3 regions of the Peribacillus sp. NPDC097675 genome follow, and region 1 is predicted to be linked to each of the others. Evidence: riboswitches for the same ligand, from Rfam matches in the RefSeq annotation. Region 1 holds a riboswitch; each other region holds the start of a gene.
What was found. A riboswitch is a leader RNA that binds a small molecule or an ion and turns the genes downstream of it on or off. The one in region 1 is predicted to bind cobalamin.

Region 1 (6,065 bases):
CGATGGTAAAGACCCATATAAAGAATTTTTTATACATATTCATTACCTCGAATCGTCAAAATGGGATAATTCATTTTATCAAATGAAAGGGTATAAACAAAATGCATAAAAACTAGAACACCAAACCCGCATGTTTAATTTCATGCGGGTTTGGTGTTTCCTTTATTTGAATAATTGCGGATATACGGTCTTGGCGGTTAGTTCTACAGCTTCCCCGATGCGCGGTCCAGGACGTGACATGACGTCTTCGTTAAGCTGATATACTTGATTTTTCTTCACTGCGTCGACATCTCCCCAGCCTTTGCGGGATTTGATTTCATTCACTGCATTTTCCACATAGCCAACGGTTGTAATAATGGTATTTGGGTTGCGCTTGATGACTTCTTCATCAGCTATTTTCGCCCAGCCCTTTTGGTCGACAAAGATATTTTCGATACCGGCAGAAGCTAAGATCTCTTGTTGGAAGGTTTCCGCTCCTGCTGTATAAATTTCAGGAGAAGGGCTGATTTCAAAATATGTTTTCTCTTTAGAATCAACACTCGCCACTTTGTCTTCAACATCTTTGATTTGTGTTTGAATTGTCTGGACTAATTCATTCCCTTTTTTCTTTACGCCCATGACCTCGGCGATTTGATTGATGTCTCCATATACATCATCGAAATTCACTGCTGATTTTATGATAAAAATAGGGATTCCCGCATCTTCAAGCGGCTTCAATGCTGCTTCATCGCCTATTGTATAGGCCATGATGAGATCTGGTTTTAAAGCGATGATTTTTTCGGAATTAATCGTCATCGAATCGGAAACACGTTCAACTTCCTTAGCTTTTTCAGGATAATTATCATAATCCGTAGCTCCAATCACTTTATCGCCTACACCTAGGGCATATAAAATCTCTGTATTACTTGGTTGAAGGGAAACGACGGTTTCCGGGATTTTATCAAAGGTGATTTCTTTACCACTATCATCGGTAACGGTATAGGCTTTGAACTCTTCTGTTGTAGCTTTTTTTTCTGTGGACTTTTGCTCATCATTTGTGGCGCATCCTGTAAGGAAAAGGACCACCATCAGAAGGGCGATCCAACTGAACCTTAACGTTCTTTTCATGATTTATTCCTCCACTTTCTTTTCATCGGTTTGGTTGGATATGATTTGCTGATAAAAGGAATCTCTTTAACGCCCAACTGTTTATTGACATAGACAGCCATCACGAAAAGAACATTAGCCAGCAAATGAGCATAATCAAAAAGGATAGACGGTACCTCTTTTTCCGTACTGACTATATGCAGGGCCCGGACAGATTTTTTGGCTTCGCTGCGGCAGGTGTGCAAAATGCAGGAAACCGTTGAGCCTTGCGGAAGCACGAATGTTTCGATGCTTTCTTTTACTTCAGCTACATAAAAGTCATAAATGTCACTAAGACGGTTTAGATCGGATTCGGCTATGGCTAATTTTCCACGGACAGAACCATTTAAGTGATAAGCCATCGGCAACAGTTCCATTAAATCACTGTAAACTTCAGGAATCTCTTTCGTTAACGAAGCTGCCAGTCCCATCTGTGTCGTCAATGAATCGGTACGGATTTCATAATCGACGGTCGAGGCCGTTTCGCGCATGAATGGGTAACATACAAAACGAAGATCTTTCTTTGTCAAAATGATTCCTCCTTTTCTGGTAGTGTGAATGGCCTATGCATTGCAGTTCGTCGGCAAAAGAAAAAGCCGACCAAAGGTATTGGTCGGCAAACGGACATCTATGTATCTAGAATTAGAAAAAAGATGGAAGAGTGCCGTACAATCCTCTTAACTTCCGAAGAGCAAAATACGATAAAAAAAAGGCAGGTCTCCTGGCTCGTGCGTCTTTTTACTCTAAGAACCTTCCCATTTGATATGAATGAATGGTATCGTGCGTGCGGATTCATCCTCAAACAGTGGTATATTCCTTATTTCATTAGCACTTACAGTTGCGGAAACAGCTTCGGTTTTACACCGAATTCCCTATTAAGCTGACAAGTCAGCACCTATTTTCTGCATGGTTCATATTCACTTAGCACCATTTTAGCATACCTAATTGCATAAATAGTGAAAAAATTTCAAAGAATATAGCTTATAGGATAAATTATCTAGTAAACTCACTTTATAGGATTAAATTGGAGGTTATTGTAAAAAGGATGTCGAATATATAAGAGTTGAACTTGAATGATTTATGAAAGCATGGGAGGTAGAGGATGGTTTATAAACAGGTGAATCAAAAAATGGATATGATTCTAGAAAATATAGAAAAGGTCATTATTGGGAAAAGGGATATAGCTGAATTGAGTCTTGTGGCTCTCCTTTCCGGGGGACATGTCTTGTTGGAGGATGTGCCAGGTGTGGGTAAGACCGTCATGGTCCGGGCCCTTGCTAAGTCCATCGGTGCAGATTTCAAACGGATACAATTCACACCCGACTTGCTGCCGTCTGATGTAACGGGTGTGTCGATCTTCAACCCAAAGGAACAGGAATTTATTTTCAGGCCGGGACCAATCATGGGCCATATTATCTTGGCTGATGAAATCAACCGAACATCGCCGAAAACGCAATCCGCCCTGCTTGAGGGGATGGAAGAGGCAAGTGTGACGGTCGATGGGGTGACAAGGAAATTGGAACAGCCATTTTTCGTCATGGCTACTCAAAATCCAATAGATTACGAAGGTACATACCCTCTTCCAGAGGCGCAGTTGGATCGCTTTCTATTAAAAATGAAAATGGGTTATCCGGAAGTAGCAGAAGAGATTGAGGTACTGCACCGGGCTCAATATACCGCACCGATTGAAGAGTTGCAATCCGTCATTACTTTAGAAGAGTTGAAAGATTTGCAGGTAGAGGCGAAGTCCGTGATAGTGGATGAGACTATAAAGAAGTATATCGTCGAGCTCGCCAATCACTCTCGTAAACATGAAAGTGTGTATCTTGGGGTCAGCCCTCGTGGCTCAATTGCCCTTATGAAGGCATCCCAAGCCTATGCGCTTTTGAATGGAAGGGATTATGTCCTACCAGATGATGTGCAGCACTTGGTTCCATATGTCTTTGCCCATCGTCTAATTCTTAATCCTGAAGCGAATTATGCAGGGGTGAATGCTGACATGGTGATTCATGAAATTGTGGCTACGACAGAGGTGCCAGTGAAGAGGGCAGTGACCTAATGGGGAGCATGTTTACCTTATTAAAGAAAAATAGAAGGGTTAGCGGCATTGTTTTACTTTTGCTACTTTCTTTCAGTTTTGCGATGTTTCAAGGTGGATTCATCAGCTGGTTCATTTTCTATACTTTTTTGCCGTTTGCTGTGTACTCTATGATTCTGATGTTTTACCCGCTGCAAGCTTTTGATGTGGAGAGAAGAATAAGTAAACAGGAATTCCAGGCTGGGGATTCTGTGGAAATAACATTGGTATTTTCTCGTAAAAACCGACTACCTCTTTTGTATATGGTAGTAGAAGAGGAGTTACCGATGGAATTGACAAAAAGAACACTTTTGATTCCAGGATTTAAACAGTCTTTCAATTTGACATATACCTTGGATAACCTGCCACGGGGTGAACATTTCTTGCATGCGGTTCGCTTTAGCATAGGGGACTTTTTTGGACTCTATAGAAAGGAAGCGACAGTGCGTTCCCCTTTGAAAATTACCGTTTTTCCGACGTATCAGGAGTTACCTTACAAGAGCTTGGAAAATGTATTCACTCAAGGCCAAGTAGGGTCTACGAAAAAAAGGCAGCGGGAACATTCAGTAGTATCAGGAATTAGAGAGTATCAGCCAGGTGATCAATTGTCTTGGATAAATTGGAAGGCTACAGCCAGAACAAGTGAAATCATGACAAAGGAATTTGAGGAACAGAAAAGCCGTGATACATTCATCATGCTTGATGAGTACGCTTCTCCCTTTTTCGAGGAAGCTATCATACTTACGGCTTCCTTGGTACATACCTTGATAAAAAAGGGCATGGATGTTGGTTTGGTTAGTACCGGATCGAAGGAGGTCATACCGGCTAGAGGAGGAAGTAAACAGAGAAGGAAAATCTTTTACCAGCTCACAAAAGCCAAAGCAACGAGCCTAAATGTTTGGAATGGCAAGTTGCAGAAGGGAATCGTGCCTTCGAATGCTTCTCTAATATTTGTGATCACCGATTTAACGATGGAAAAGCTAGAAGGAGTGAGTGCGTTCGGAGGAAACCAAATGACGTTGTTATGCGTGAAAAGCCAGGATGATTTCACGATTGAAGAAAAAAATGCGAGATTGGCAGCTTTAGCGCGTGGAATAAAGCTTAGCTTCTTTGAGCAGGGACACCTTCTAAATGAACGAACTGAGGTGAAGGCAAATGAACGCTGATACTACCAAAATGGAAAGGTGGATGTCAGTTCTCTTATATGCATTTGGCCTTCTATTAATTACCGAATGGTTACGACCTGTAGAGAAGCTTACTGATACGGGAGATATCCTGATTTTTGTTGTGTTTGTGGTCCTTTCCTTACTTTTACACTATTTTCGCATTCATTGGATTGTGCGCTTTATCCTCGTGAGTGCCTTTATATTAATCGCCATCCAGTTCTTTTATTCGTCCGTCCCTTTCATGACATTCAAATGGCTTACTGGAGATTTACTGGACTTAACGGCTAACTTTTCGAATGTTTATGCGGGGAAGTGGGAGATGCTTTCTAACCCCTTTCGAACGCTTTTATTTTTCGTGCTTCTTTGGCTTGTGACGTATTTGGTACATTACTGGGTGACAGTAAGGCGAAACATTTTTTTGCTTTATATGCTAACGGTTATTTTTATATCAGTTCTTGATACATTCACTCCCTATGATGGGGATGCGGCGATTGTCAGGATCATCATTATCGGTTTTTCGATGCTTGGTGTGTTGGCGATGTTACGCTTGTCCATACAAGAGCGGTTTGTTTTTTCAGGAGGCCCATTCAAGAAGTGGATCTTCATGTTATCCGGGATGATCTTATTAAGCGCCCTAGTCGGATTTTCTGCACCGAAGTTTTCTCCTAAGTGGCCGGACCCTGTACCGTTTATCGTTTCTTATTCCGATAAAGTGACAGGAAATGATGATGATAGTGATTCCCTAGATAAGCGGGTGGGATACGATGAAGATGATTCTTCTCTTGGAGGGTCAATCGAACCGGATAACACGGTCGTTTTTTACAATACGGCAACGACCGGACATTATTGGAAGGTGGAAAACAAAGATATCTACACCGGAAAAGGCTGGGTGGGTGTAGATGCTATGGAAGAGTATATCATGCTCTCTAATGGGCAGGATTTGACTGGCATAGAAGAACTTGAGGTTCCTGAAGTGTTGCAAACAAAAGAAATGAATACAACTGTAAATATGCTAGAAAGCTATTCTCACATTCTTCATCCACAATCAGGTTACTTGAAAAGGATAGAGGCCGAGAACGTGGATTGGTTTAAGTATTATAAAAATACGGATAAGTACCTCACAGAAAAACAAAACAGCAAGAGCCCTATTACTAAAGAATATGACCTGGTCTATGAAATGCCCAGGTACGATCTGGCTGAATTAAGAAAAGTTACTGAACAGGATGAAACGATGGATGCCCTCATGGAAAACAATACGCAGCTTCCAGAGGGATTGCCAGCTCGTATCTATGACTTGGCCAACGAACTTACGGTGAATGAGAACAATTGGTACGATAAAGCAAAGGCGATTGAAAACCATTTTGACGGCCCTGAGTTTAGGTATTCTAAAGAAGATATTCCATACCCAGGTGATAATCAGGATTATGTGGACCAATTCTTGTTTGAGACCCAAATTGGGTATTGCGATAATTATTCAACGGCGATGGTCATTTTATTAAGAGCTGCCAATATACCGGCAAGGTGGGTAAAGGGATATACTGAAGGGGAAAGATCAATCTATAAGGGTGAGTCTGCGTATAAAGTTACAAATAATAATGCTCATTCATGGGTGGAGGTTTATTTTTCGGAATTGGGATGGGTACCGTTTGAACCGACAAAAGGATTTAATGGGCCAACGGAATTTTATAATTCTGATC
Region 2 (9,522 bases), on a different contig from region 1:
GGGAAGGCAATTATGATATTCATTTTAAAGAAGAAGAGGAAATACGGGAAGAAGAGATATACGAACTCGTGGAATCCTTTAAAGAAATGACAAACCGATTGAAACTCATGGAAAAGTTACGGGCTGAGTTGCTTGCTGGTGTCACCCATGATTTAAAAACACCAGTCACTTCCATTAGTGGTTTGATCCAAGCGGTCAGGGATGATGTGGTAACGGGTGAACAGAGTAAGGAATTCCTGGATATCTCCTTGAAGGAAACACAACGGCTACAGGTAATGATAGAAGATTTATTGGATTATAACGCAATGTCGGCCGGTGCTTTTAAAATTCGGTTGGAAAAAGAAAATCTCAATACTTTCCTACGGGAAATTGCCTATCGGTGGCATGTCACTCAGGAGAATCAGGATTTCACTCTGAAGGTACAGGTTCCGGATGAGTCGATCTATGGGGAAGTTGATTCACTGAGGATGCAACAAATTATCATTAACCTTTTGAACAATGCGAAGCATTCACTTGATGGAAAGGGATCCATTGAGATTTGCCTCTATGAAATGGATGACTCCCGAATCGGTATCGATGTGAAGGATAGTGGCCGAGGGATTCCTCTACATGAACAGCAGTATGTGTTCGAACCATTTTACCGAGGGGAAAACAAAAAATTGAAGGTACGCGGATTAGGGTTAGGTTTGCCATTCAGTAAGATGCTCGCTAAAGCGCAAAAAGGAGATTTACTATTGAAAGAAAGCGATGAAAAAGGGACGATATTTACAATTACGGTAGAGAAATCAGCTCAGGTATAACCGAAAAAGGGTTGTCCGTTTTTAATGGACAACCCTTTTGTACACAAGTATTTAATTAGGCTAGTTGACTGATGGCTTGCCATAATTGAAAATGACGAACTTTTCTTGGAAGGAAGCGGCCCATTTCTTCTTCATTGTATCCCGCATGCAAATTCTTATGATCGAAAATGATTGGGCGACGTAGCAAGTCTGGATTGGCTTGGATTAGCATGCATAGGTCGTTCAGTGGCGTATTGTTTATATCGATGTTCAAGCTTTTGAATTTCTTTGAACGGGTTGAGATGATTTCATCTGTACCACCTTCTGTTTTACGTAAGATTTCTTTGATTTCTGCTATAGATAAAGGTTGAGAATATAAGTTGCGTTCATTGTAGGAAATTTCATTTTTTTGTAACCAAGCTTTTGCTTTACGACATGCTAAGCTGCTTGGGGTAGTATAAATTGTAACCATTTAAAATCGACTCCCTTAAGGTTTCATATTTTTTTTAGGTTTTTGATTTTTATTTTTATGAGTTAAAATTATTTTTGTTTTTGTGATACTCTTACTTTAACGTTTGTATGTGTCAGCAATATGTCAAGAAAAATAAACTTAAAAGTTTTTTTAAAAAAGGGAGAATTTCAAATGAAGATTTTTAAAAGATGGGGAGTCCCTACATCTGATGGAAATCAGGAAAATATAGGTTCTATGGAGCAAGTATCATGACGGCGGAATTTTGGTCACCCGTCAGATTATCCATTCAAATCGCCGGCATCTCGGGAATCCTAGTCTTTATTTTAGGAATCCTGCTTGCCAGGTTCATGGCAAAGAAGCGTTTCAAGGGCAGAATCCTACTGGAGACCGTGTTTTTGCTTCCACTTGTTCTGCCTCCTTCTGTCGTAGGATTTTTACTGATTGTGTTTTTCGGTAAAAACGGAACGCTTGGGCAAATCATTGAAATGGTATTTAGCCAACCAATCATGTTCACCTGGTGGGCAGCGGTCATTGCTTCCACTGTGGTGGCTTTCCCGCTTATGTACCAATCGGCCAAAACGGGGTTTGAAGGCATAGACGAGGAAATCGAAAACGCCGCGAGAGTGGATGGAGCGGGCGAATGGAAATTGTTTTTGCTTGTATCCCTCCCATTAGCCGGTAGATCGATCCTTACCGGCGCGATATTAAGTTCAGCCAGGGCCTTGGGGGAATTCGGGGCTACGCTTATGTTTGCGGGAAACATCCCAGGACAGACCCAGACGATTCCGACAGCGATATATATAGCGATGGATTCGGGGAACATGACTTTAGCATGGCTATGGGTCGCTGTAATCATTGCCATCTCTTTCATCATGCTTTTCATTGTGACGTACATAAAATGATCATTTTTCGTATAGACTAATGAAAAATTCAGGTGCGACTTCCACATCTTTTGTATGTAAAAAGCCGTTTTTTTCATAAAGTTTTCGTGCAGGGTGGTTCAATGCACCGGTAGAAACGGTTAGCTTTTCCCCTAAAACGATACTCTGCAGGTGGGTAAGGAGGGCATTTGCGATCCCCTTGCGAAAATGATCCGGGTGGACGATCATTCGGCAAATCTCTATCTGCCCACTTTCGTTTTTATATGAAATAGCCCCAGCAATCTCACCGTCAATAAAAAAACCGATAAACGTCTCCTTGCAGCTTGTAAATTGGTCAAACGTTTCTAATAGTGGGGGGATTTCGAAATATCCAATCATTTCTGCTTCCACTGCATAGGCTTTTTTCTGAAGGGAAAAAAGTTGGTGCCCATGGAGGGAATTCAGTTCTGTAATAATTTTCATCATCATGCGTAAATCATCTCCTTATATACATTATAATAGAAGCTGGCGAAGAGATTTATTGTTTCTTGTGTTATAATCGACAAACAAGATGAACTAATGAAATGAGGAAGAAATTTGTTAACTTTTGAAGAAAAACTAAGTATCATTGAAACATTCCCGGAATTAGAACGGAAAGATGTATCACTAGGACGCGTCAATTTCCATTTTCCAGGTAGTGTCCAAGAGAAAAAAATCGTTGTGCAACATCTTCATCCGAATGGAAATGGCTTTGTATATGCAGGCCATCTGAAAAAGAAGGAAACAGACCGCAAAGGATTCATCAATATACGTGATTATTCCGAAGAGGAATTGAAAGCTTTGATCAAAACTAGCTTGTCCTATTTATCGGAACCTCCTGTCATGCAAGAAGAAGAGGAAGACGATGAATTCACTAAGTTGGAAGGTACTTGGGTTGGCCAGGACAAGCAGGAGCTATCGCTTGTTCGAGAAGACCAGCTTTGGAACGTATACTCAGGACCGAATTTAGAGGAGTGTTTCGAAAGCCCTATCGAAGCGGAACGCTACTTATTAGATGAAGGATTCCGTCAAAATAAGAAAAGAAAAATGTAGAATATTAGGGGAATTTGTCGGCAAAATTCCGATCATTAATATTGTTTTCAGTTAATTACCCATGCTATAATATGGGTAATTATTTTTGTTCGGAATAAGTTGTTTGATAGAAGGATTTACCGTTTTAGGGTTCCTCTTGAGACATTATCCAGAACCAAAAATAGTAATAAAACGGATTTTTTCCAAACACAGGAGGAACTAACATGGTACAAGGTAAAGTAAAATGGTTTAACGCAGAAAAAGGTTTCGGTTTCATCGAAGTTGAAGGACAAGACGACGTATTCGTACATTTCTCAGCTATTCAAGGTGAAGGCTTCAAAACTCTTGAAGAAGGCCAAGAAGTTTCTTTCGAAATCGAACAAGGCGCTCGTGGACCACAAGCTGCTAACGTTCAAAAATAATCGAACGTTAATAAAGACCCCAATTTGGGGTCTTTTTATTTTGTATTTATAAGTCTGCGAGGTTGCTAGTTTTTAAAAAGAGAAGCGAACTTTTTTATCCGGTGAAGGTCCGTCTCTTGATACAATTGTTCAATCTTCAAAGTAGCGACCAATTGGCTATTGGCAAAGAGCATGTCACGAAATTGGTCGACGGCTCCGCAAAAATGATTATAATTGGTTTCACCCGTTCCGAAGACACCAGTCTTCAGGTGTGAGATTGGCATTTGTTCTAGCTCCGCATAGAAGGCGGACATTCTGGCAGGAAGCTCGCCATTTCCCCATGTATAGGTACCGACAATCAACGAATCATACTCATGCACTGTCTGGGTATCAAATTCAATAACCCGAAATAGCTTTGCATTAGGCAATAGGGAAGCAATAACTTCAGCGAGCGCCTTTGTATTGCCGCCTGCCGAATGATGGACGATGGCCGTTTTATAGCTCATCGAACCCATTGCTAGCATTTACTTGGCTATAGGTTCTCGATTTTTGCTCGAAGAAGTCGGTTTTCGTTAGCCCGATGGATTCATCGTCGAACGTTTTGATCCAGGGCATTGGGTTTTCGCTATATTCTTGATACAAGTTATCAAGTCCAAGCATGCGTAGTCGTTTGTTGGCGATATATTCGATATACTCGTTGAATTCTTCCAAGTCGAGATCTGCTTTCGTTTGGATATCTTCAAGCATATATTCGGACCATTCCTTTTCAAGTTCAACGGCTTTTTCAATCGTCGTATAGATGAATTTCGTGTTGTCTTCATTATTCAGCTCCGGGTATTCATACATCAAGATTTGGATAAGCATGCCAATGAAATCGAAGTGAACCATTTCATCGCGATGAATATAGGAAATCATCGTTGCCGAACCGGTCATCAGGTTTTGCCGGCCTAAGTTGTAATAGAAGGCAAAAGCCAGGTAAAAATAAATCCCTTCAAGGTTCGTGGAATGGATGAGGGCCTCGAATAAATGCTGAGGGCTAGGGTCATCCACAAATGTTTGATAGGCATCCACAATCGGTTGATTCCGCTTGATCACTTCCGGGTGCTTTTTAATGCGGTCAAAAAGCTGTTTTTGCTGGCCGACAGGAATCAAAGAAGCGAGGATATAAGAATAGGACTCATTATGAATCGATTCCTGCTGGGCCATGTTGGCGAGGATCGCCTTTGCTGCCGGATCTTTGATGTAGCGGAGGATTTCCACTAATGTCGGTGTTTGAAGGCTGTCCATCCCGGCAATCATCGTGAGGATATCGAGGAAAGCGTCCTGAATGTCCTCGTCCAATTCCCCCCACTGCTTTTTATCCTGAATCATGTTCACGCTCGATGGCTTCCAAAAATTATTGATGAGCTGTGTGTATGTGTCATAGAATTTCTCATATTGAATGTCATTCCAAAGGAGGAAGCCTGAAGCTTCTCCTTTGAATACGCCCGTTGCTTTTGTAGGATGGGTTGGTTCGAGCATCCTGATTTTCTTGATATGGTTTGTCATCTATAAAATCTCCTTCAAAAAATAATTCCGATGAAACTAGTTAACTAGAGCAGCTCTCGCACGCGTTATCGTATTCGGATGAAGTGGAACGAAGATAATATGTCGACTTCAACCCGCTTTCCCAAGCTGTCAGGTGGATATCCAATAACACCTTGGCTTTGATTGTGTTTTGTACATATAAGTTGAAGCTAATGGCCTGGTCGATATGACGCTGGCGGGCTGCATTTTGCCTGATGCTTTCCTTTTGGTCCAAATGGAAGCGCGTTTTTTTATAGTATTCATACGTTTTAGGCGTCAATCCAGGTGCGGTTACTTTGAATTTGAAGTTTTTCTTCTCTTCGTAAAACTCAATTTCATATAACGGATCGATTCCATCGGTGGAATGACCGATTTTGGCCGTCGATGAGTTTGGGGCTATCGCCATTAAATAGCCGTTTCTCGTGCCATACTGCTGCACTTCTTCTTTTAATTCCAACCATTTTGAATCCGTATAGTCACGAAGGTTGAAATACTCTCCCGTATGCCAATCCGACCCTTCGAAGTATGGATAGGCCCCTTTTTCCTTGGCCAATTCATTGGAGGCTTTAATGGTTAGATATGCGATTTTCTCATATAGGGCATCGGCATACTGAACGGCTTCATCAGACTCCCAGTAGATATTTTGTGTCGCCAGTAAGTGATGCCACCCGAATGTACCTAAGCCAATTGACCGGTAGCGCTTGTTCGTAATGGAAGCCTGCTTGACGGGTAAGGTATTCACGTCAATGACGTTATCGAGCATGCGGATTTGAATTGGAATCAATCTGTCCAATACATCGCTGTTCACTGCACGGGGCAGGTTGATGGAAGAAAGGTTACAGACAACGAAATCACCGCTCTTGCGAACCACGACGACATCGCCATCTTCTGTTTCATATTCGTCGGTGATCGTTGAAGGGCTTAAATTTTGGGCAATCTCGGTGCAAAGGTTCGAACAATAGATCATGCCTTTATGTTTATTGGGATTCTTCCTGTTCACCTCGTCACGGTAGAACATATAGGGTACGCCTTCTTCTAATTGTGAAATCATGATGGCCTTCATAATGTCCATCGCCTTGATTTTCTCGAAACTATAGCCTGGAAGTGTGCCGTTCTCCGCAGCCTCTATAGCGAGGGAGTAATGGTCTCTGAAACTTCCTTCCCCTTTTTTCTCATCGTAAAAATCTTCGAGTGAAAACCCAAGGGTTTGCTTCACGGTATGAGGGTCGAAAAGGTACCATTCTTTTCGGTCGCGTACGGCTTCCATGAACAAATCAGGGATACAGACACCTGTGAAAATATCATGTGCCTTTAGGCGGTCATCTCCGTTTTGTGTCTTTAAGTCCAAGAAACTCATGATGTCTTTATGCCATGCGTCGAGATAGATGGCAATGGCACCTTTACGTTGCCCCAATTGGTCGACGCTGACGGCTGTTTGGTTAAAGAGACGTATCCAAGGAGTCGTACCTGAACTGTTGCCAGAAAAACCACGGATATCAGAACCGAGCGAGCGGATTTTCCCGACATACAGACCGACGCCGCCACCGAATTTGGATACTTTTGCGGCATCATGGTTTGATTGATAAATGCCGTCGATGGAATCCTCGATTGCGTCGATGAAGCATGAGCTCAATTGCCCATGGGTCTTCCCGGCATTTGAGAGGGTAGGGGTTGCAACCGTCATATATAGATTGGACATGGCCCAGTATGCTTCTTTTACAAGCTGCAGGCGGTGTTCTGATTTTTCCAGCCTCATGATTTCCATAGCTATGATCATGAAGCGCTCCTGAGGAAGTTCATAGACCTTGTCTCTTTTGGGACGGGCCAAGTAGCGGTCATTCAATAGATAGATTCCGATATATGAAAATAGTTTATCGTTTTCCGGATTGATGACCGAACCCAATTCTTCGATCTCTGCTTTAGTGTAAGAGTCGAGAAGCTCCAATTTATAAACGGGATAACGCTGACCTTCATGCTGTTGCGAAAGTTCTTGAATCAATTCATAGAAGGGTCCATAGCTTCTGCCTTCATAGCCCCGGTTTGTTTGGGCATCACGATACATGGTGTTCAATAGTTCTCTAGCAGCGACGAATGTCCAATCAGGAGCATCGATATCGACACTCTCAAGTGCAAGCTGAATTAGTTTTTTGGATGTTTGTTCTTCCGAAGCATCACTTTTTCGATCGCTCCATTTAGTGAAACGCTTTTTGAATTTGTCCATATCAAGCCGGTTTTCGAAATCCTTGGATAGCATCGCGAGCTGGATTGATTTTGTTTCATTTTCTATAGTCGAGTTATATGTTTGAGTCATAAATGATCCTCCTCTTAAAACGTACATAAATAAAAAATCCGCCCAATAAATTGAGCGGATCAAACGATAGGATAAAAGAGCCATGAAAAAATAGCCGTTACACTATCGTTTCACCATCTCAATCCCCGAAGAATAAGAAACATGAAAAAACCAGGCAGGTCTCCTGACTCATGATCATCCTACTTTGAGTCCTTCCCGTATAGAGAGCTATACAGTGGTTTTCTCATTTCGTCACATTTACAGTTGCGGGGACAGTTTCGGGATTACACCGAATTCCCTTTTCAGCCATCTCTGGCACCTTGGTTCCATTAATTCTATATATAGTTAGTTAAGTTGTTGAATAAGTCAATATCTAGTATTTATGCTTATATTATCGTAAGCCATCTATGCCGATAATTCAAGAGATATATTTGTGGAAAACGAAACCATATCTATTGACAAGTGGGATAAAGGGAAGGGGCATAACCAAAGAATATAGTCAGCAATAGAAAAATCCATCGAGGAATGTCAGCTGTTTTGTGTTAAAATAAATTACATAGCAAAACTAGGGATTCTGCTTATTGAAAAGAAGAAGAACCCTGAAAATCATTTAAGAAAAAGGAGCAAAAATCGTGGAAAAAATATTAGTTTTTGGACATAAAAATCCGGATACCGACACTATCTGTTCAGCCATCGCTTATGCTGATCTGAAAAAGCAGTTGGGCATCAATGCTGAACCAGTACGTCTTGGTGAAGTGAATGGTGAAACACAATATGCGTTGGACCAATTCAAATTTGAAGCACCACGCCTTGTTGAAAAGGTGGCAGGTGAAGCGGATGGCGTCATTTTGGTCGATCATAACGAACGCCAACAAAGTGCGGAAGACATTGATCAAGTCCGTGTATTGGAAGTCATCGACCATCACCGTATCGCTAATTTCGAAACAAGTGATCCTTTATATTACCGCGCAGAACCAGTTGGCTGCACGGCTACTATTTTAAATAAGATTTATAAAGAAAATGGGATTGAAGTACCTAAGGCCATTGCAGGTCTTATGCTTTCAGCCATCATTTCTGATTCTTTACTATTCAAATCTCCTACATGCACAGAGCAAGATGTCGCAGCGGCTATGGAATTAGCAGAAATTGCCGGCATCAACGCTGAAACATATGGCTTGGACATGCTAAAAGCTGGAGCTGACTTGAGTGATAAAACGATTGGTCAGCTTATCACTCTTGATGCAAAAGAATTTGTTATGGGAACGGCAAAAGTTGAGATTGCTCAAGTAAACGCTGTTGATCCGAATGAAGTACTTGCAAAGCAAACAGAAATCGAAGCAGCGATTCATGCTGTCATTGCTGCGAAAGAATTGGATCTATTCTTATTTGTCGTAACGGATATCTTAACGAATGATTCTGTTGCCTTGGCTTTAGGAACATCAGCAGTTGCAGTGGAAAAAGCCTATAACGTTACATTGAATAACAACATTGCCGTTTTAGAAGGCGTCGTGTCACGTAAAAAACAAATCGTACCGGTTTTAACAGACATCTTCGCTAAGCTATAAGCCAGGCAGCATGCAAGGTATATAAAAAAGGACTCGAAGCCACTTTGTTAGTAGCTCTCGAGTCCTTTTTTTAATTCAGTGATTCTTTCTCTTTTTCATACGCAATTACGATCAGTTCTTTGTTTGATTCCTCACGCATTTTGCCTTCAAAGAGTTTTAATTCATTGAGAAGGTCGGGTGATAGGTCTGCTGCCGTATAATCCTGCTCAGTTGACATGGTTCTCCCTCCAATCCAGAGTATCCTCCACTCTAGTTTGGCGGTTCATGAAGATTTTATACAATGAAGAAGCCATGTACCATTTATTTACCATAAGAGGCGAGGTTCTTTAGCAATTGGGAACTCTCTTGATTAAGACCGAGTACCTGAACCGTCTTGCCTTGTACTCTATATTTCAGGATAACTTTCTCAACGGCATCTACAGCAGAAGCATCCCATATCTTAGAATCGGAAAAATCAATGATAATGGAATCTGCACTCTCCAGCGGATTGAAATTCGATATGAAGTCCTGGACCGATG
Region 3 (9,522 bases), on a different contig from region 1:
CGACGAAAAATATAACCGTAAAAGTTTGAACGACTCATTGAAATAAATGTAGTTGTAGCTATTTTACAACAAAAAAAGTTCCAACCAAGTGGCGGAACTTTTTTTAGTGCGCTTCTTTCTTTGCACAATCTGTGCAGTCTCCGTAGATTTCCATCCGATGGTGACTTACGTTGAATCCGGTGACCTGTGCTGCAAAGTGTTCCACTTCATCCAAAGCTGGATAATCGAAGTCAACAATCTTACCGCAGTTTTGGCAGATTACATGATAATGATTCGTTGTTACGAAATCAAATCTTGCTGAAGAATCACCATAGGTAAGTTCTTTAACCAATCCCACTTCACGGAACACGCGCAGATTATTGTAAACCGTAGCCACACTCATATTTGGAAACTTTCCTTCTAACGCTTTATAGATATCATCAGCGGTAGGATGAGACATGGAGTTTATCAAATACTCAAGGATTGCATGGCGTTGTGGAGTTATTCTTACACCGGTATCTTTAAGGGAATCCAACGCTTCTTTCAATTGAACTTCAGACACGTCATCCACCTCTTTTTCTAATCAAGTATGAATTATTACATTATAATGTTTATAAATAGTGTACTCCCCATCAGATAGGTTTGTCAATCTTTCTACATCCTTAGTTTATTCACCTTTCCTTTATATATTTCTTGTTTTTACAAGTGATTCTAGTATCCCTTTTTAGGGTCGATGACATTAATGAAATCATTTCCTTTTCGAAGATATTCTTTCATATTTTCTTCAAAAATCGCAAAGGTCCTTGGTAAATATTCACTGCTTTTACTTGATAGATGTGGTGTTACCGTTACATTGTCCATGCTCCAGAATGGATGGCTCTTTTCTAATGGTTCCGGTTCGAAAACATCCAAGATTGCATGAGCCAGTTCTTGCTCTTCCATGACCTCCACGAGCACTTCTTCTTTTACAAGGTCTCCACGTCCGATGTTCACGAAAACGGCTGAGCTCTTCATCGCCTTAAAATGTTCTTTCTTTAATAAATCCTTTGTTTCAGGTGTACTAGGTAAGACACTCACGATGTAATCGGCTTTTGGCAATGCGTCCCCTATCTCAGTAAGTGCGTATAGATGATCAATGTGTTCAACGGCTTTTCCGCTTCGGTTAACCCCTAGGGTATTCATTCTAAATGCCTTGGCTAGACGTGCCACTTCCCCACCGATAGCCCCTGTACCAAGAATCAGCATCGTTTTTCCATTCAATTCACCCACTTCTATCTTTCGGTCCCATATTTCGGCTGCTTCATTCTCAATTAGTTGTTTTAATTTTTTTTCATACTGCAGCAGCATCCCCATAGTGTATTCTGCCATTGGGACTTTATGAATTCCTCTTGCATTCGTCACCATGATTCCACGTTTCTCAATGGAATTCATAGGCATTAACTCCAGACCGGCGCTCATGACCATGATCCATTTCACATTCACGGCCCGTTCAATGATCTCATCTGTTAAATCTTCTCCATATGTAATAAGTATTTCCGCTTCTTGAAGTTTTTCATCCGTCCATGTTTCTTCGTAATAGAATGTCAGATCAGGGAATGCATCTGTCATCTTTTTTTGAATGCCTTCATTTGGAATGATTGTTGAAAGTATTAACATGTTTATCTCTCCTTTTCTTTACATAAAAAAACACGGGCACTGTATGTCCCGCGCAACTTTTCATGAGGAGGTATTCCCTTACTTAATCATATTCAGGGGTCCTCTTTTTGAGTTGGACAAACGCCTCTCCCTATTAAAAAGGGCTTTTATTTAAAGTGATCAGGATTTAAATGGCCTAATTCTGGCGGCACAAATAACCCATCCTTACGAACCAGTATATCATCAAAGTAAATGTCTCCTCCTCCATATTCTGGGCGCTGAATCAAGACCATGTCCCAATGTGAAGAGGAGTGGTTCCCATTATCGGCTTCTTGATAGGGTTGGCCCGCGGCAAGGTGAAGGCTCCCGCTAATCTTCTCGTCGAAGAGGATATCGCCCATAGGTTCCAGGATAAACGGATTGACACCCATTGCGAATTCCCCGATATAACGGGATCCTTCATCCCCATCGAGCAACTTGTTCATTTTGTCAGATTGATTGGAAGTCGCTTTCATGATTTTCCCCTCTTTAAACGAGAGTGTTATATCCTGAAAGACATCGCCTTGATAGGCAGAAGAAGTGTTGAAGGATATCGTTCCGTTGACACTATCTTTCACGGGCGCCGTGAATACTTCTCCATCCGGCAGGTTATGTTTTCCCGCGCAAATGACGGCAGGTATGTTTTTAATTGAAAACGTGAGGTCTGTCCCCGGCGAAAGGATTCGAACTTGATCGGTCCGCTCCATCCATTCCTTCAACGGCTTCATGGCCCTTTCCATTTTTCGATAATCCAGTGTGCATACGTTTAACAAGAAATCTTCATATTGTTCAAAGCTCATGCCGGCTTTTTTTGCCGAACCGGTGGTCGGAAAATTCAACAGAACCCAGCGCCGATTATTGACGAAGAACATCGTGGACGTTTTCATGGCGGCCTCTTGAAGGTGATATCTTTCAGGAGGCACAATCGCCCCTCTCTCCTCGCTACCGTCACCGGACACGATGATGAGAGCATCCACATCTTCATATTTCTTATAATTCCACTCCGATAAGGTATCGAGCTGTTCCTTAACATTCCCTCTTAGCAAATGACTAGTGATTTCATCATCTTCGAGTTCCGCATAAGGATAAGCACCCATTCTATAGGCTTCATCAATCAGTTCCTTCAATAGAGCTTTGGCTGCTATAGGTCCACGGATCAGGACCCTCTCCTTCTCCTGCAATCTCAATGAATGATGGATCAGCCGTTCCGCAAGCTTGGTCAGACGCTCATCCTTCATCAGCCTGTACCTTATTTTTCTAAGTCACGAAGAGTTTCTAATGCTTCTTCAACGTGGCCCTTTACTTTGACTTTTCGCCATTCTTTCACGATTGTCCCTTCCTTATCAATCAGGAAAGTCGAACGCTCAATGCCCATATATTCCTTACCAAAGTTTTTTTTCAATTTCCAGACGTCGTATAGTTCAGCGGCTTCTTGCTTTTCATCCGCTAGCAAAAGGAACGGCAGTCCATGTTTTTCAATGAACTTTTCATGACGTGCTGCTGGGTCCGGGCTAATGCCAATGATGACAGCATCAAGCTCTTCGAATTGTTCATTATGGTCACGGAAATCACAAGCCTCCGTTGTACAACCGGGTGTCATGTCTTTTGGGTAAAAATATAATACAACGTGTTTACCCTTGAATTGTGATAGGGAAACTTGTTCTCCATTATTCGCTGGTAGTTGAAAATCAGGTGCTTTTTCTCCAATGTTAAGCGTCATTCTAACCCCTCCATTTCTTTCATTATGGTAAGCGTACCCAATAATCGAAAGAAACACAACTTTCATTTCTTCTTGTTTTTCTCCTTCTGCTCGAAATCGATTACGGCCCTGATCACAAAGGCAGCCGGAAGCGTGTAGCCAATGAATGCCTGAATCGTCGCAATCATCCGGCCAATCCCGATAGGCGAGATATCCCCGTATCCCACCGAGAACATCGTCATCGCACTAAAATAAAAAGAGGTCTTCAATTGCTCAGAAAAGGTTCCATCCAAACGATTTCCCATATCAAGAATCACCGAATGATTCTGAAGCTCGTATAATAAATAAATCAGTGCAAAACCAACTAATAATGTCGCATATAAATTGCCGAGCCAGAGCATATCTTCTAGAGAAAACTTCTTCGCCTCCGACTCAGAAAGAAATAAGGTCCGAATGCTCATCACCATGCAAAAGATAATCCCCGCAATCAAAATATAAAAGGTCATCCCCTACGCCTCATTTCAAAACCACCCACTCCCCTTATACATACTCTTAAAGCAGTCAATATATGCTCGGTTTAGGGGTCAGACCCTATTTCCCAAACACTTGAGAACATGGGAAACACAGATGTATCAGGGGTTTCGACGATATACAGTGGGGGTCAGACCCCATTTCCCGACTTTTTTCCTTGTTGACCCATACAATTGGGGTGTGCTAAGATGGGTTAAATTTTTATAATATTTTATATTATCAGAATTCTGTTATCTGTTTTTTTATGGACGAGGTTTTTATGAATTTCATATGTGGAGATAGGTTCCTAATTTTTTAGGATGAAAAGGGAAGTCCGGTGTAATTCCGGCGCGGTCCCGCCACTGTAATGGGAATGTTAGGGCTATGTTTGATGCCACTGATCTTTATGATTGGGAAGGCTATAGCCGCTAAGTTTGATTCCTTGAGCCAGGAGACCTGCCTATTTCGACAACACTGATTTAACCTACGGGAGATAGGGAAGTGTTAGGGTCCTTATAATGATAAGGGGTATTTACCTGCCTCTTTATTTTAAGCATTTCTGACTTTCTCTTTTGACGGTTAGGGGTGCTTTTTTGTTGTTCATTTTAATCAAAGGAGATGGTTGGTTTGAAAAGTAGCAATATAGGATACCCTCGAATCGGTGAGGATCGCGAATGGAAACGTACTTTGGAAGCCTACTGGGCTGGAAATTTAGATGAGAAGGAGTTTACGGATCAATTGGAAGCGGTCCGTTTAGGCAATTTGCAGAAACAAAGAAATCAAGGCATCGATATCATTCCCGTCAATGACTTTACGTTATATGACCAAATGCTCGATATGTCTGTCATGTTCGGCCTGGTGCCAAAACGCTATTCGGCTTATAAAGGCGGCGATGTTCCTCTTTCCGTTTATTATTCAATGGCTCGTGGAAACAAGGATGAAGTCGCCTCCGAAATGACGAAGTGGTTTAATACGAATTATCACTATATCGTTCCAGAGCTTAAACAGTCCCAGCTCAATTTAACAGAAAACAAACCGCTTTCCGCTTACCAAGAAGCCAAGGAAAAGCTAGGAATTGAAACGAAACCCGTTTTAATTGGGCCCTACACGTTCATTTCATTGTCCAAAGGCTATGATCAAAAAGATCTTCCGGCCATCATTCTCAGTCTTTTGCCCTTATATACGCAAATATTGCAGGAGCTAGAACAAGAAGGCGTACAGTGGATACAAATCGATGAGCCATCCCTTGTCTCTTCCCTTTCTTTGGATGAGATGAAAACTGTTACCTACCTGTATGAAAAATTGAATGAAGCTGCACCCGACCTTAATATCATGCTGCAAACATACTTTGACGCTGTAGAGCATTATCAAGAAGTCATCGATTTGCCAGTTCAGGGGATCGGCCTTGATTTTGTCCATGACAAAGGAAAAAACCTCAGCAACCTTCAAACAATTGGTTTTCCGGCAGATAAAGTACTCGGAGCCGGTGTAATTGATGGAAAAAACATTTGGCTCGCAGATTTAACGAAAAAAATCGAATTGATTGAATCCATTAAGAAACATGTTGCCGAAAACCTTATCTGGCTTCAACCATCCTGCTCCCTGCTCCACGTTCCCGTGACGGTTCGAAATGAGACCTCCCTGGAAAGCGAAGTGAAAGAAGCACTTGCCTTTGCAGATGAAAAACTTGAAGAAATCACCCTATTAGTCAAAGGGAATAATCAAGGTCTTCAGGCAATCGCAGAAAAGGTGGCAGCCAATAAAGTCGCCCTCGAAAAGCTGAAGAATTCTAATGCCCGAAACCATAAAGACGTGCATACAGATGTCGAACAGGCAAAGCTACAAACACATGGCCGTACGCTGCCTTTTAAACAACGCTATCAAAAGCAACAGGAATTTTTCAACCTGCCTTTCCTTCCAACGACGACAATTGGAAGCTTTCCGCAGACAGCCGAAGTCAAACAGGCCCGCGGGAAATTCAAGCGCGGTGAATGGACCACTGAGCAGTATGAAACATTCGTGAACGAGGAGATCAGCAGATGGATTGATATCCAGGAAGAAATCGGCTTGGATGTCCTTGTACACGGGGAGTTCGAACGGATGGATATGGTCGAGTTCTTCGGACATAAGCTCGGTGGATTCGTCTTCCTTGAAAAAGGCTGGGTTCAGTCTTATGGCTCCCGCTGTGTAAAGCCGCCCGTAATCTATGGCGATGTCCATTTCATTAAGCCAATGACAGTCAAGGAAAGTGTGTATGCCCAAACATTGACCGAGAAAAAAGTTAAAGGCATGCTGACCGGTCCTGTAACGATATTGAACTGGTCGTTTGAACGTGATGATATTTCACGGGAAACAATCTGCTATCAATTGGCACTGGCCTTGAAACAAGAAGTAGAAGCATTGGAATCAGCTGGAATCAAAATGATCCAAGTCGATGAGCCTGCTCTGCGTGAAGGTCTTCCATTGAAAAAAAGCGACCGTGGAGAGTATCTAAACTGGGCGGTTCATTCGTTCTTGATTTCCACTTCGAGCGTGGAAGATACGACGCAAATTCACACACATATGTGCTATTGCGATTTCAACAGTTTCATGGATGTCATCTCTTCCCTCGACGCGGATGTTATTTCAATCGAAACATCTCGAAGCCACGGGGAGCTCGCTTCCGCCTTCGAGGAAAAAACGTACGAAAAAGGAATCGGTCTTGGGGTGTATGACATTCATAGTCCTCGCGTACCTGCAGTGGAAGAAATGGTTGATATGATTGAACGCGGCATCAAGGTGCTCGATAAAGATCAATTTTGGATTAACCCGGACTGTGGGTTGAAAACAAGGGGCGTTCCAGAAACCGTCGCTTCTCTGAAAAATATGGTCGAAGCTGCAACAATCGTCCGGAATAGACTATTGGTCCAATAGGAAAATGAATAATTATAATACGTCGATTCCCGTTCAACAGTCACGGACTTTTTTAACGGACCTTGTTTTCCCACCCGATACGAACCATCACAATACCATCTTTGGGGGTAAAGTGATGGCTTACGTCGATAAAATTGCCTGCATCGCTGCGATGCGCCATTGCCGCAAACCGGTCGTGACCGCCTCTAGCGACTCCTTTGATTTTCTGGCCCCCATTAAAACGGGGGATGCGATCAACTTAGAAGCCTATGTTACCTGCGCCCATCGGACATCTATGGAGGTCTTTGTAAAAGTGGAACGGGAGAACCTATTGACTGGCGAAAAGCAACTTACCGCTCGTGCCTTTTTAACGATGCTTGCTATAGACGAAGTTGGAAAGCCCATACCAGTTCCACAGGTCCGACCGGAAACGGAAGAAGAAAAACGGCAATACGTCCAAGCGCAAGCCAGATATATCGAGAGAAAAAATAAACGCATATAGGCAAAAAATCCCTTCAACAGTTTTTCTGTTGAAGGGATTTTTTAGTTTCCTGCTCCGCGATACCTTTTCACTCCCTGATTCCAGATGAAGATCGAGATGATGAAAAAGGCGACTCCTATGACAGGGGTGGCGAATGCATAGGCATACCACTCTTCTTTTCTAAGAAAATAGGAAGCTGGATACACACCGACAAAGGCAAATGGCAACACCCATGTCAGGACAAAACGGATGACTTTGTTATAAATATCAACCGGGTAGCGGCCGTAGTTCCCGATGTTGTACATCATCGGCATGATGGACGTTTTGGCGTCCGACCAGAATCCAATGCTTGCAATCGCTACGAAAATGGCTGCATACGCCAACGCACCACCGATTGCAAACAGCACAAAGAGAATCGGGTCGTACCAAGCAAGCTCCAAGTTTAACGAAGTGCCGGAATAGAAGATGATGATCAATCCGGTCACTACTCCAAATAAAGATTCAAGCTCTATCCGTTCTAGGATGACTTGAAAAAGGCTGTGAATGGGCCTGGTCAAAATCCGGTCCATTTCCCCTTTGACAATATAGCGTTCGTTGAAATCCCAGATGTTAAAAAAGGATGAAAAGAGCGCAAACGGAATCAAGAAAAAACCGTAAATGAAAATGATTTCATCCCGGCTCCATCCACTCAGGAATTCCGTGTGCCCGAAGACCACTAGGATGAAGACCAGATTCACGACTTGGTTCAACAAGTCAGAAAGAATTTCGATGAAGAAATCAGCACGGTATTGCAGTCTTGTTTTCATATACTGACTCACATATTGAAAAAACATCGATACATAAAACATCCCATCAACCTCCTTGAATAATCAGCTGTTTTTTTGCGACTATCCATAAAACCTGGATGGGGATGACGAGAATGATGACCCAGATCAATTGCTGTAAAAGAGCCATGCCGATTTCTCCCGCGCCGTATCCATTCGTGAAAATCATGCTTGGCACATAGCTGATTCCTTGGAATGGCAGGAATTTCATGATATCTTGTGCCCAGATTGGATAGAAAGAAATGGGCAACAGTAACCCCGAAAACAAATCGACAATGACTCGTTTTGCCCGTATCAGCCCAGCATTGTTATATAAGAAGAATGTAGTGATTCCCGTTAATAAGTTAATTTGTGTATTGATGATAAAGCTGAATAACAGGGAAATACCGAAAAGCCCCCATGTCGCTGGTTCATTGGGCAAATGGATAGGAAAAATAATGGCGACGAGCAACATGCCGGGAATGGAGAAGAAAAAGAAACGGAAAATCCCCTCACCAAGTCCTTGCATCGTTTTCATGCCTAAATAGTTATAAGGCCGTATCATCTCTATCGCGACCTTGCCATCCTTGATTTCTGTGGCAATCTCACGGTCAATATTGTTGAAATAGAAGGCGCGCGCCATCCAGGCAACCGCAACATAGGTTGTCATCTGCATGCCTGATAGCCCTTCTATTGAACTCTTCTCTCCGTATATCGCATTCCATAAGAAATAATAAGCACCGATGTTGATGCTATAAATTAAAATACCGGTATAATAATCGGTTCGATACGCAAGCATCATCAAAAAACGCATGCGAATCATTGCAAGATACTTTCCCATGGTCCTCTCCCTTCTTGGTAGACACACTTTTTCTGAAAGAGTCAGACCGTGCCTTCTTCATAAATATTACGAACAATTTCTTCAATGGACGTTTCGTGGATTTTGACGTCCTTGATTTTGAAACGTGATACGACAGCGGCGACAAGCTGAGAAATATGATCGTTTTCCTCTTTCAAAACGGCTATGTATGTGTGATTTTTTTCGTCGTACTCCCAGTCCACGTTGAATGGCAGTGCTAGGGATTGAATTTCATGCAATTCGACTGGCTCAATGAATTGGAAATGAACTTGCTTATCCTCTGCCCAGTTGTCTTTCAGGCTTTGCAACTCCCCATCATAGATGATTTGCCCTTCATCAAGCATGATCACGCGCTCGCACAAGGCTTCAATATCCCCTAGGTCGTGTGTGGTCAGGAGGATGGTCGTGTTATATTTTTCATTGATTTCCTTTAGGAACTCACGGATTTTCAATTTCACTAACACATCAAGACCGATCGTTGGCTCATCCAGGAAAAGCAGCGGTGGATTGTGAATCAATGCCGCGGCTAATTCACACCTCATCCGCTGGCCTAGGGAAAGCTTACGCACCGGCTTATCGAGCAAGGGCCCGATATCTAACGTTTTGATTACATGTTCCATATGAT

Region 2: linked by a shared signal. The riboswitch ahead of ACQKL5_RS16735 (ribonucleoside-diphosphate reductase subunit alpha) and the one ahead of ACQKL5_RS19615 (hypothetical protein) in region 1 are both predicted to bind cobalamin.
Region 3: linked by a shared signal. The riboswitch ahead of metE (5-methyltetrahydropteroyltriglutamate--homocysteine S-methyltransferase) and the one ahead of ACQKL5_RS19615 (hypothetical protein) in region 1 are both predicted to bind cobalamin.

What each region holds. Positions count from the first base shown of each region.
Region 1 covers NZ_JBNNSK010000017.1:7,722-13,786, reverse strand. The annotation lists gene ACQKL5_RS19620 (ABC transporter substrate-binding protein) at 163-1,107, opposite strand; gene ACQKL5_RS19615 (hypothetical protein) at 1,104-1,661, opposite strand; cobalamin riboswitch at 1,820-2,039, opposite strand; gene ACQKL5_RS19610 (AAA family ATPase) at 2,228-3,184, shown strand; gene ACQKL5_RS19605 (DUF58 domain-containing protein) at 3,193-4,368, shown strand; gene ACQKL5_RS19600 (DUF4129 domain-containing transglutaminase family protein) at 4,358-6,065, shown strand, end outside.
Region 2 covers NZ_JBNNSK010000011.1:117,967-127,488, forward strand. The annotation lists gene ACQKL5_RS16695 (ATP-binding protein) at 1-800, shown strand, start outside; gene spx (transcriptional regulator Spx) at 856-1,251, opposite strand; gene modB (molybdate ABC transporter permease subunit) at 1,500-2,153, shown strand; gene ACQKL5_RS16710 (GNAT family N-acetyltransferase) at 2,154-2,600, opposite strand; gene ACQKL5_RS16715 (hypothetical protein) at 2,709-3,203, shown strand; gene ACQKL5_RS16720 (cold-shock protein) at 3,407-3,604, shown strand; gene ACQKL5_RS16725 (flavodoxin domain-containing protein) at 3,670-4,107, opposite strand; gene ACQKL5_RS16730 (ribonucleotide-diphosphate reductase subunit beta) at 4,079-5,131, opposite strand; gene ACQKL5_RS16735 (ribonucleoside-diphosphate reductase subunit alpha) at 5,172-7,460, opposite strand; cobalamin riboswitch at 7,597-7,778, opposite strand; gene ACQKL5_RS16740 (manganese-dependent inorganic pyrophosphatase) at 8,072-9,004, shown strand; gene ACQKL5_RS16745 (hypothetical protein) at 9,075-9,221, opposite strand; gene ACQKL5_RS16750 (SulP family inorganic anion transporter) at 9,305-9,522, opposite strand, start outside.
Region 3 covers NZ_JBNNSK010000014.1:74,780-84,301, reverse strand. The annotation lists gene ACQKL5_RS18785 (YgzB family protein) at 1-46, shown strand, start outside; gene perR (peroxide-responsive transcriptional repressor PerR) at 104-541, opposite strand; gene ACQKL5_RS18775 (D-2-hydroxyacid dehydrogenase) at 691-1,635, opposite strand; gene ACQKL5_RS18770 (aminopeptidase) at 1,782-2,891, opposite strand; gene bcp (thioredoxin-dependent thiol peroxidase) at 2,903-3,373, opposite strand; gene ACQKL5_RS18760 (ion channel) at 3,436-3,858, opposite strand; cobalamin riboswitch at 4,147-4,340, shown strand; gene metE (5-methyltetrahydropteroyltriglutamate--homocysteine S-methyltransferase) at 4,481-6,775, shown strand; gene ACQKL5_RS18750 (acyl-CoA thioesterase) at 6,780-7,256, shown strand; gene ACQKL5_RS18745 (ABC transporter permease) at 7,298-8,083, opposite strand; gene ACQKL5_RS18740 (ABC transporter permease) at 8,088-8,879, opposite strand; gene ACQKL5_RS18735 (ABC transporter ATP-binding protein) at 8,921-9,522, opposite strand, start outside.